2 regions of the Dehalogenimonas sp. NIT-SK1 genome follow, and region 1 is predicted to be linked to the other one. Evidence: riboswitches for the same ligand, from Rfam matches in the RefSeq annotation. Region 1 holds a riboswitch; the other holds the start of a gene.
What was found. Region 1 has a riboswitch for molybdenum cofactor ahead of ACZ48S_RS07620 (c-type cytochrome). Riboswitches for the same ligand answer to the same signal wherever they lie in the genome.
Positions count from the first base shown of each region.

Region 2: another riboswitch for molybdenum cofactor. It lies ahead of ACZ48S_RS03405 (4Fe-4S dicluster domain-containing protein); the one in region 1 lies ahead of ACZ48S_RS07620 (c-type cytochrome).

Region 1 covers NZ_AP042352.1:1,457,064-1,462,587, forward strand. Annotated here, with positions in the region: gene nrdR (transcriptional regulator NrdR) at 1-232, opposite strand, end outside; gene ACZ48S_RS07605 (J domain-containing protein) at 490-801, shown strand; gene ACZ48S_RS07610 (methyltransferase domain-containing protein) at 785-1,450, shown strand; gene mgtE (magnesium transporter) at 1,463-2,830, opposite strand; molybdenum cofactor riboswitch at 3,005-3,144, shown strand; gene ACZ48S_RS07620 (c-type cytochrome) at 3,244-3,834, shown strand; gene ACZ48S_RS07625 (hydrogenase small subunit) at 3,910-4,878, shown strand; gene ACZ48S_RS07630 (nickel-dependent hydrogenase large subunit) at 4,952-5,524, shown strand, end outside.
Region 2 covers NZ_AP042352.1:642,617-648,140, reverse strand. Annotated here, with positions in the region: gene ACZ48S_RS03410 (ABC transporter ATP-binding protein) at 98-2,038, opposite strand; molybdenum cofactor riboswitch at 2,244-2,380, shown strand; gene ACZ48S_RS03405 (4Fe-4S dicluster domain-containing protein) at 2,627-3,418, shown strand; gene ACZ48S_RS03400 (hydrogenase small subunit) at 3,420-4,469, shown strand; gene ACZ48S_RS03395 (nickel-dependent hydrogenase large subunit) at 4,502-5,524, shown strand, end outside.

The DNA.
Region 1 (5,524 bases):
GCAGCGGCCGCTTCTCCAGGGCTTTATGCAGTCCGCCCAGCAGCTTGTCCTTGCTCCATTCCTCGCGGCGGCCGTCTTTCTTGATGACATATACCGCCGTCGGCTGGATTCGCTCATAGGTTGTAAAGCGGTAGCCGCAGCTAAGGCATTCCCTCCGGCGGCGAATACCGTCTTCGACCTCCCGGGAATCAACCACCCGGAAATCATTCTGCCGGCAGCTGGGACAATTCATTCGGTAAATCCTTATCCTTGAAATTTCCTTATTCAGATACAGGCAAGCGGCGACATGATGCTGACGTTTAAACACTATCTGTTGTGTTGCCCGCATACATTACCACTAGATATAGTGTATGTCAATAGGAAAAAAGTCCGGTGCTGAAGCTGAAAAAACCCGCTGAAACGTAAAAATATTTTCCGGTGCGTGGCTAAACTGTTTGATAAGCATAAAAGGCTTGGAATACAATAAATTGATTTGAATTGGCTGTATGAGTGACAGACGAAACGGCAGATTTTATGAACAACACTGATTTCAAAGAAATAGACGAAGCCAGGAAGCGGCTCGGCCTGGGTGAAACAGCAACCATTAAAGAAGTAAAGGCCGCCTATAAACGGCTGTCGCACCGGCACCACCCGGACAAAACCAAAAGCGAGAGCAGCCGGGAAATGACGGAAATCAATAAAGCCTACGCCGTGCTTAAGGATTATATAGAAAATTACCGCTACAGCTTTAAAGAAGAAGATATTGTCGGAAACAGTTATTTCAGGGAACACTTCAAAAGGTTTTATGAAGACGGATTCTGATAACGGTGGGAGCCTGTTCGACTCCAGGGCCGCGGAGTATGACGCCTGGTTTGACGGTGAAGGCAAAACTATTTTTGCCATTGAACTGGCGGCTATCCGGCATGTACTTCAGAACCTGCCCAAGCCGTGGCTGGAGGTCGGTGTCGGCAGCGGTCGCTTCGCCCAAGCCCTGGGCATCGAAACAGGTATTGATCCCTCGGCTAAACTGCTGAGAATGGCAGAGGCCCGAGGTATCCGGACGACCCGAGGCAGAGGCGAAGAATTACCCTTTAAAGATGAAACCTTCGGAACAGTATTTCTGATAATGACCCTCTGCTTTACTGAATCACCGTCCCGGGTGCTGGATGAAATCCACCGCGTTTTAAAAGACCGGGGTAAGGTTGTAGCCGCCATGGTTCCCGCAGACTGCGCCTGGGGCAGCTTTTACCAGGTTAAGAAGTCAGCCGGGCACCCAATATACCGTTATGCTGACTTTATAAGCCGGCAGCAGCTTATTGATCTGCTGGCTGCCGCCGGTTTTAAGGTCACCCGAAACGTATCAGCCCTTTTCCAGCCGCCGGGCCGGGTTAATGAACCGGAACAGCCGCAGGACGGGGTCCGCACCGAAGCTGGTTTTATTGTTATCGTCGCTGAAAAACCATCGTACTGACCCGTTATTGACCTATATGTTCAGCAGCCAGGCGGCTATCGCAAAGTAAAGCGCCACACCCAGCACGTCCATCACAGTGGTAATAAAGGGCGCTGAAACTAGTGCCGGGTCAATCTTGAGCCGCTGGAAGAAAAACGGCAGACTTGCGCCGGTCAGTGTAGCCAGGGTGGAAAGCAGCATCAGGGTCATCATCACTATCAGGGCAACCTCAAAATCCCGTCCCAGCAGGTAAGCCCAGGCCAGCACCACCAGGCCCAGCACCAGTCCCAGCAGCAGACCTACCCCGCCCTCGCGCAGCACCACCGACATTTTCCGCCGCCCGGCGATTTCCCCGGTAGCCATGCCGCGGATTACCACCGTGGCTGACTGGGCTCCGATGTTGCCTCCGGTACCGATAAGCAGCGGGATGAAGGCGGCCATGATCACCAGTTCCGCCAGCAGTTCCTCCTGGCCGGCGATTATGGTGGCGGTAAAGGTGTTGGCGAAGATAAGCAGCAGCAGCCATACCGTGCGCCGCCGCACTACTGACCAGATACGGTCGGTAAAATATGCCCGCTCGGAACCGGGCACCGCGCCGAAGCGGTAAATATCTTCGGTGGCCTCTTCTTCCATTATATCGACCACGTCGTCCCAGGTGATGATGCCCACCAGCCGGTTCTCGGCATCCACCACCGGAATGGCCAGCAGTTCATAATCCTTGAGCAGCCGCCCTACTTCTTCCTGGTCGGTATCGGTATAGACTTTGCGGGGTTCGTCGGTCATGATTTCGGTAACACAGGTCCGCGGTTCAGCCAGCACCAGGTCCTTCAATGAAACCGTTCCAATCAGTTTCCGCTGGCGGTTGATGACATAGGCCATGTAAATGGTTTCCTTGGATACCGCCAGCCGCCGGATTTTATCCAGCGCTTCGGCGGCGGTCATCTTCTCCTGCAGATCCACAAAATCCGGCGTCATCGCCCTGCCGGCGCTATCTTCGGCGTAACCCAGCAGCTTGAGGGTCATCTGCCGGTCCTGCGGAGACAGCAGGCGCAGCAGCCGCCGGGCCAGGGCGGCCGGCACTTCATCAAAGAGTTCCGCCCGGTCATCCGGCGGCAGTACTTCCAGGAAGCGGCGGGCGGTATTGTCGGTGAAAAGCTCCATCAGCGCCAGTTGCTGGCGGCCGTCGAACTGGTCAAATACCTGGACCGCCAGGTCCTTGGGCAGTAGCCTGAAAGCGGTCAGTGTTTCCGCGTCAGGCATTTCGGTCAGCAGCAGCGCTATGGCGTCAGCGTCCATGGAACTCAACGCGACGCGCAGCTCCTTGTACTGTCTTTCCTCCATCAGCCGGCGAATTTCCTGAACTTCCAGGGCAGTCTCCTTTTCACCTGAAAAGTTTTTCATATTGTAACACCCTTCGCTCCGGTAGCAAGCATTTTAAGTCGTTTCAACGGTCGGCAAAGCTAAAATGAAAAATAATTACCCGGTATTATACTTTTAGGACTAATTATATTGACAGTACTAAAACCATGGTGCTACAATCCTAGCGAATTTGCCGGCCAGGCTCACCGGTCGGCTGATGAAAAGGCTCTTCGAGTCCGAAAATCTAAAGCTGATTCAGTTATGGTGTTCGGACCTGTAAGCCGCAAGGCTTCGAGGGTGGCGGCGGAAACGCCGGCGCCTCCCGCGCTTAGGAAAGGAGAGGGCATAAGTGTTAACCAAATTTCATTACCGGGGACGTTTTTAAGTCGGCGTCTCCTTTTTTATAGGCAAAGATTTTTTACCCGGTCATCCAGATGAACAGGAGAGGTAAATTGATGAAACACAAAAATATCCTGGTTTTGGTTTTCGCGCTGATGCTGGTAATGCTGCCGGTATTGAGCGCCTGCACCGATGATTCAACCACACCCCCGCCCACCACCACTTCACCACCGGCTACTGAAAGCCTGCTGCCAGTCTCCGATGATGTGGCGGGTGTTGACGCCAGCCTGGTTTATGCCAGCTACTGCGCATCCTGCCACGGCACCCAGCGCCAGGGCGGAGTAGGTCCTGCCCTTTCCCGTGATCAGAGCGTGGCTTACCTGTCCCAGTGGCTGCCGGTTCACCGCACCGGGGTAACCATGGATTCCCGCCTGCGGGACCTGCTGATCAACTGGATTTACACAAATTCCACCCAGACCTCAGCGCCCGCCCCGACTGATCCGGCACTGGTCTATGCCTATAATTGCGCCGTCTGCCATGCGGCTGACCGATCCGGCGGCAACGGCGGTCCTTCCATTGAGCAGATTGACCTGCAGCGGCAGACCGCTGACTTCCTGGCCGTTTTCCTGAAGTCGCACTACTCGGGCGTGTATTTGACCCAGGAACAGCACGAACTGCTGGGCAACTGGCTGAAATCAAACCCGTAGGAACAAATAAGGAATAAAAGCTAAAATACATATCTAGACCGGAGTGGGACCCAGTCCCATTACAAAGGAGAAAAGATGGATATTTCAAGTCTGAGAAAACCTAACCTGACCCGCCGGGATTTCGTCAAGGTCGCGGGTATGACCACAGCCTACTTTGGTTTGAGCCAAGCTCTGGCCCCGCAGATAGTGGAAGCGCTGGAAAGCACCAGCGGCAAACCGGCGGTAATCTGGCTGGAAGGCCAGAGCTGCACCGGTTGTACCGAATCCTTCCTTAACAACCAGGAGCCGGACGCCACTTCCATCCTGCTGGATACCATTTCCCTGCGCTACCATGAAACGGCCATGGCCGCTTCCGGGCACCAGGCCGAGCAGGCACTGCAGGACACCATTGAAGAGGGCGGTTATGTCCTGGTTATTGAAGGTTCCATCCCGCTGGCTGAGGATGGCAAGTTCTGCACCATAGCTGGCAAACCGTTTACTGAAATAGTCCGCGAAACCGCCGCCAACGCCGCCGCCATCATCTGCGTCGGCTCCTGCGCTACCTACGGCGGCATCCCGCGGTCCGGCCCGACCGACGCGGTCGGCTACCTGTTCCGCGGCAAGGAACTGCATCATGAATTTGACGATGTCGGTGAAAAACCGGTCATCAACCTGCCCACCTGCCCGCTGCACAATGAGCGGCTGGTGGCCACCATCGTCCATTACATCACCTTCGGCACCGTACCGGCGCTGGACCAGTATCGCCGTCCTTACGCTTTCTACGGGCAGCTGATGCACAACAATTGTCCGCGCCGCGGCCACTATGAAGCCGGGCGTTTCCTGACTGATTACAAGAATCCGGCCCAGAAGGACTACTGCCTGATTCTAAAGGGCTGCAAGGGACCCATCGCCATGCAGGACTGCTGGGACCGAATGTGGAATGGCCGAGCCAGCTACTGCATTGAAGCCAACATCCCCTGCGTCGCCTGCTCGCAGCCGGAATTTTATGAAGACACCAGCCCGCTGTACGCCCATGATTATGACTTCGGGCTGCCGCCGCAGTAATGATTAACTCAACCCTTGAAATTGGAATTGGAAATCCAATGTTCGAAAATAAGGTTGGAAAGGTAAAATAACTATGACGCGCATTGTCGTTGATCCGTTAACCAGAATTGAAGGACACCTCAGAATCGAGGTTGAAGTCGAAAACGGCGTAATTACCGACGCCTGGTCCGCCGGTACCATGGCCCGCGGCTGGGAAAAACTGCTCCAGGGACGCGACCCCTGGGACGCTCCTTACGTCACCAGCCGTGTCTGCGGCGTCTGTGAAGGCGTTCACACTATCGCCTCAGCCCAGGCGCTCGAGGACGCTTTCGGCATTGAGCTGACCGAGGCTGGCCGGCTGATGCGAAACCTGTTCTCCGCCGGATATTACATGCATGACCACTACATTCACTTCTACATTCTGTCCGCCCTGGACTACCTGGACATAATGGCCATAGCCTCCTATGAAGGCGCCGACCCAGGTCTGCTGGCCATTAAGAGCAAGATTGTGGGCCTGGTCAATGCCGGAGACACCTCACCCTTCACTCCGCGCTACACCCCGGACGAGTTCTCGGTAAATGATCCGGAAACGGTCACCACCCTGGTATCGCATTACATTAAAGCCGCGGAACTCAAGGCCAAATCACAGAAGATGCTGGCCTACCTT
Region 2 (5,524 bases), 810 kb from region 1:
GTAGTTCCTCCTTAATAAAAGTAAATTTAATTCGCCAAGTTTACAATATGGCGCGTACTTGTGTCTATTTTATCGGCCAATGGATGACCGGCGGTTTTCACAACTGTTCCGGCCGCTCACCGGGCCGCCCCCGGAATTGGGTTTCATACAGCCGGGCATACATACCGCCGGCCTGCAGCAGTTCTCCATGAGTGCCGCGCTCTATTATCTCACCGCGGTCCATCACCAGTATCAGGTCCGCCGCCAATATTGTGGACAGCCGATGGGCGATGACAATGCTGGTGCGTCCGGTCATCACCCGGCGCAGCGCGTCCTGGATGAGGGCTTCTGATTCGGAGTCCAGGGAACTGGTAGCCTCGTCCAGCACTAAAATCCGCGGGTCCTTGAGAATAACCCGAGCCAGCGCCAGTCGCTGCTTTTCGCCGCCGGACAAGCGATAACCCCTTTCGCCTACTACCGTGTCATAGCCGGCCGGCAGCCCCATGATGAAGTCATGGATATTGGCCGCCCGGGTCGCGTGCTCAATCTGTTCCCGCGTCGCTTCCGGTCGGGCGTAAAGCATGTTTACCCAGATGGTGTCGTGGAAAAGGTAGGTTTCCTGGGTCACCATACCTATCTGGTTGGTCAGTGAAGTCAGGGTAACATCTCTCAGGTCTATTCCGTCAATCAACAGCCGTCCGGAAGTCGGGTCATATAACCGGGGAATCAGGTAAGTCATGGTAGTCTTGCCGGCCCCGCTGGGACCGACCAGCGCTACCAGCTGCCCGGGTCGAGCGCGGAAAGACACATTTTTCAGGGCCATTTCGCGAGCCTGGTTCTTTGGTCCGCCGCCGATCTCATTCCAACCGTTGGTAGTCTCACCGCCGGATAGAACAGCCGTAACGTTCTGTTCCTTGTCGAAGCGTTTAACATCCTTCAGCAGCATTCGCTCGTTCACCGCATAACGAAAACTGACATTTTCAAATTCAAGCTCGCCGCGAACGTCCCGCAGCACGGTGGCGTCGGGCTTCTCGGTGATTTCGTGCGGCAGATCCAGCACCTCAAACACGCGGTCAAAGCTGACCATGGAAGTGGCGAAATCCACCGGCGCGTTGGTCAGCGTCTGCAGCGCTGTATACAGGCTGCTCAGGTAAGCCGCCAGGGCTACAATGGTACCTATGGTCAGCGCGTCCTGTATGACCATGTAACCCCCGACGCCGTACACCAGCGCTACCCCCAGCGCGCTCAGCAAGCCGATGCTGACAAAAAACACCATGCCGGTTACCGCCCGGCGCACCCCGGCGTCACGCACCAGGCGTGACCTCTCCTCAAAGCGGCGATCTTCAACGGAAGTACGGCCGAACAGTTTGACCAGCAAAGCCCCGGAAATATTCAGCAGCTCATGCATCACCGCATTCATCCTGGCATTCAGCTCCATCTGCTCCCGGGCAATAGTCTGCAGCCGCCGCCCCAGTTTGCGTCCGGCCACTAAGAAAAAGGGCATCACCGCCACGCTGACCAGCGTCAGCCGCCATTCCAGCAGCATCATCACTGAGAGCAGCACCACCGCCTGCACCAGGCTGGTAAAAATACTTACAAAGGTATCGCTGATGGCTTTCTGGGCACCCACCACGTCATTGTTGAGGCGGCTCATCAGCTCGCCTACCTTAGTATTGGTAAAAAAGTTGAGCGCCATTCTTTGAAGATGAGAAAACAGCGCTACACGCAGATCATATACCACACCCTCGCCCACCATGGCGTTCAGGCGCCGCTGCATTACGTTCAGCCCGCTGGTAGCTATGGGAACCGCCACCAGGGCGGCAATCAGCCAGCTGAGCTGCTCCAGGTTTTTGTCCGGCAGCGTTACGTCTATCAATTGCCGCAGTATCAGCGGCGTCAGCAAAGAAAGTCCGGTAGTAGCCAGGGTAACTGCCACCATGGCTATTATCAGCCGGCGGTAAGGCCGCGCGTAAGCCAGGATGCGTCTTATCAGGCCGCGGGTAACCCTCGCTTTGCCTTCAATATTGGCGTTGAAATACGGAAAACCGTGCCCCATCATGGCGGTGTGCTCCCGGAACCGGCACAGCGTCTATACCGGATAACTAATAATTACTGGGTTTTAATGTTATATGCTATCACAAAATGCCCGGTGCTGCTGAATTATAGGGCAGTTGTATATCCATAAAAAAAGTATTAGTCTTTTCGGGTGGTATTAAGTTGACACCGGGCACTTCAGGTGCTAAAGTTTCCATCGTCGTGCTTGAACACGCGGCGCTCTTCGAGTCCGGGTGGCCTTAAGCCCTGTTTTATGGCATCCGGAACGGTGAACCGCAAGGTTCCGAGGGTTCGGGCGGAAACACCCGCGCCTCCCTGATTGGAAAGGAGAGAGGATACTGAAATATGCCAGCTGATATTTCTTCTTGTTACTGGCTCAGAAAATTCACTCATCCCCGTTTCATATTAACCGTTAACCAGGCATCACCGGATTATCAACTGGACAACACGCAGCTATGATTACCCGGAATAATATTTCAATTGTTGAGAATGGCCCTGTCCCCGCCGATCATACCGGCAGCAGACAGCGGCCTTTTGTTTTTAATATCAGGGTATCGGACAGAAACACCACATCCGTGAAAGGAGTAACAATATGCCCGTAGGTATGCTCATCGATACTACCCGCTGTATCCTGTGCAAGCTGTGCGAAACCGAATGTCATAAGTTCTACGGACTTAAGGACCTTCGTTTGGAAGGCACGGATACCGCCCCGGAACTGGACGCTTATCATTATGTCGTCCTGCAGGCCAAAGAGGTTCAGCGTGACAACCGCACCCAGGTGATCGGTCTAAGCAAACGGTGCCTGCACTGTTTCAACCCCGCCTGTGTTTCCGTCTGTCCTGTTGGCGCGCTTAACAAGGAAGCCAACGGCGCCGTCGTCTGGGACGAGCACAAGTGCATCGGCTGCCGCTACTGCCAGAACGCCTGCCCCTTCGATATTCCCAAGTTTGAATGGGACGTACCCTGGCCAAAGATTTCCAAGTGCATCTTCTGTAATGACCGGAAGCTTGAAGCCGGAGACGTACCGGTCTGCTTTGATGTCTGCCCCACCAAGGCCATCCGCTTCGGCGAACGGGCTGACATGATCGCCCTGGCTCACGAACGCATCCAGAATGACCCCGGCAAATATTTTGACTACATCTATGGTGAACATGAGGTCGGCGGTACCGCTGTAATGTACATCAGTTCCGTTGATCCCCATGAACTCGGCTTCCCGGAAGTGGAAAAGGAAATGTACCCGGAATATACCTACGAATTCCTGAGCAAGATTCCTTTTGAGATAGGAGCCATAGCTCTTTTCCTGGCCGGTACTTATCTATTCCGCACCCGCCGCAGCGCCGGGGTGAAAGCGGCGGAAACTGCCACCAAGGAGGACAAGAGTTAATATGACTACCAGACTGACCCGACGCCGTTTCTTGGAATTATGCGCCGGTTCATCGGCCGCCCTTGGTCTGTCGATGATGAAGAATCCGGAATTTGAACGACTTTTCGCCCAGGCTTTGAATGAAGTTCCGGTTATCTGGTTCCAGGGCTCCGGCTGCAACGGCTGCTCGGTTTCCGTGCTTAATTCATTCCCGGTAAGCATCCAGGACATACTTCTCTCGGAAGTCGTCAGCGGCAATCATATCAGCCTGCGCTTCCACAATACCGTCATGGCCGCCCAGGGAGACCTGGCCATGAGCGCTCTTTATGATACTGAAACCGGTCCCTTCGCCCTGGTGGTGGAAGGCGGCGTCCCGCTGAAGGCCGACGGTTTTTACTGCGAGGTTGGTGAAAAGGACGGCCACGGCATACCCATGACTGAAACCATTGAACGGCTGGGCAAAAAGGCCATCGCCACTATCGCCCTGGGGACCTGCGCCGCTTCCGGCGGTATTTCCGCTTCTCCTCCAAATCCCGGGGAAGTAGTCGGCATCCGTGAATTTTACCAACAGAAGGGCATCACCACCCCGGTCATCAACGTGCCCGGCTGCCCGCCCCATCCGGACTGGTTTGTCGGCACCCTGGCCCAGGTTATCATGGACAGCCCGGAATCGGTTAAGGTTGATGAAGACCTCAGACCCACCGCCTATTACAGCAAGACCATCCATGACCAGTGTCCCCGCCGCGGCCAGTTTGAAGCCGGTCACTTCGCCGAGAAATTCGGTGACCCGGACTGTCTCTACCTGCTGGGCTGCAAGGGGCCCATCACCCACGCGGACTGCAATGACCGGCTGTGGAACTCCAAAACCCGCTGGTGCATTGAAGCCGGCGCCCCGTGTATCGGCTGTGCCGAACTGGCCTTCCCGGCCGGACTTGGTCCCATCCACGAACCCATGGACCTGACGGAAAAACACCCCCTGGATAAAGTAGCCTTCGGCCTGGCCGGCGCCACCGCGGCCACCCTCGGCGCCATCGCCCTGACCAAGAACAAGTCCGGGTATTCAGCCCACTAGTATTTACGTAATAACAGGGAGAACAGATATATATGGCAAAAATAGTAATTGACCCGATTACCCGAATCGAGGGCCATCTTAAAATTGAAGTTATGGTTGAGAACGGCGTGGTCAAGGATGCCCATTCCACCGGCACCATGTTCCGCGGCTTCGAAATTTTCCTGAAGGGTCATAACCCCACCGACGCGCAGCATTATACCCAGCGCATCTGCGGTGTCTGCCCCACTTCACACGGCATGACCGCGGTGCTCAACCTTGACAGCGCCTTCGGCGTTGACGGCAGCATTCCGGACAACGGCCGCATCGTGCGCAACCTGATCCAGGGCGCCAACTACATCCAGTCACACATCCTGCACTTCTATCACCTGGCGGCGCTGGACTATGTGGACGTTACCGCCGTGGCTGACTACACCGGTTCCGACCCCGGCCTGCTCAAGGTCAAGCAGTTCATTGAACGCGCCCTGAGCGCCGGCGACACCTCCATGCTGGGCCCGTTCTTCCCCCGTTATGAAGGTGACTATCGCCTGTCCAAGGCAGTCAACCAGAAAGCGGTACAGGATTACGTGGAAGCCCTTAATATGCGCCGCGTGGCCCACGAGATGAGCGCCATTTTCTCCGGCCGCATCCCCCATTCACCGGGACTGGTAGTCGGCGGCGCCACCCAGGGCCCTACCGATGAAAACATCAATGCCTTCCGCGAAAAACTGACTCAATTACGCAATTTCACCGATAATGTATATATTCCGGACGTTATCGCTGTTGCCGAAGCCTATTCGGACCATTTTGAACAGGGCTTCGGCTGCGGCAACGTTCTCTCCTACGGCGTATTTGACCTGGACGGCACGGAAAAAGACCTGGCCAAGCGCGCTCGCTTCATGCCCCAGGGCATCGCATCCGGTCTGTCCGCGGGAACCTTTGACCCGCAGAAAATAACTGAAGACGTCAAATACGGCTGGTTCTCCAGCGGTTCCGGATATCCCGGCGACACCGACACCGTGGATGACCCCAGCAAGTCCGGCGCTTACAGCTGGCTGAAGGCGCCGCGCTATGACGGC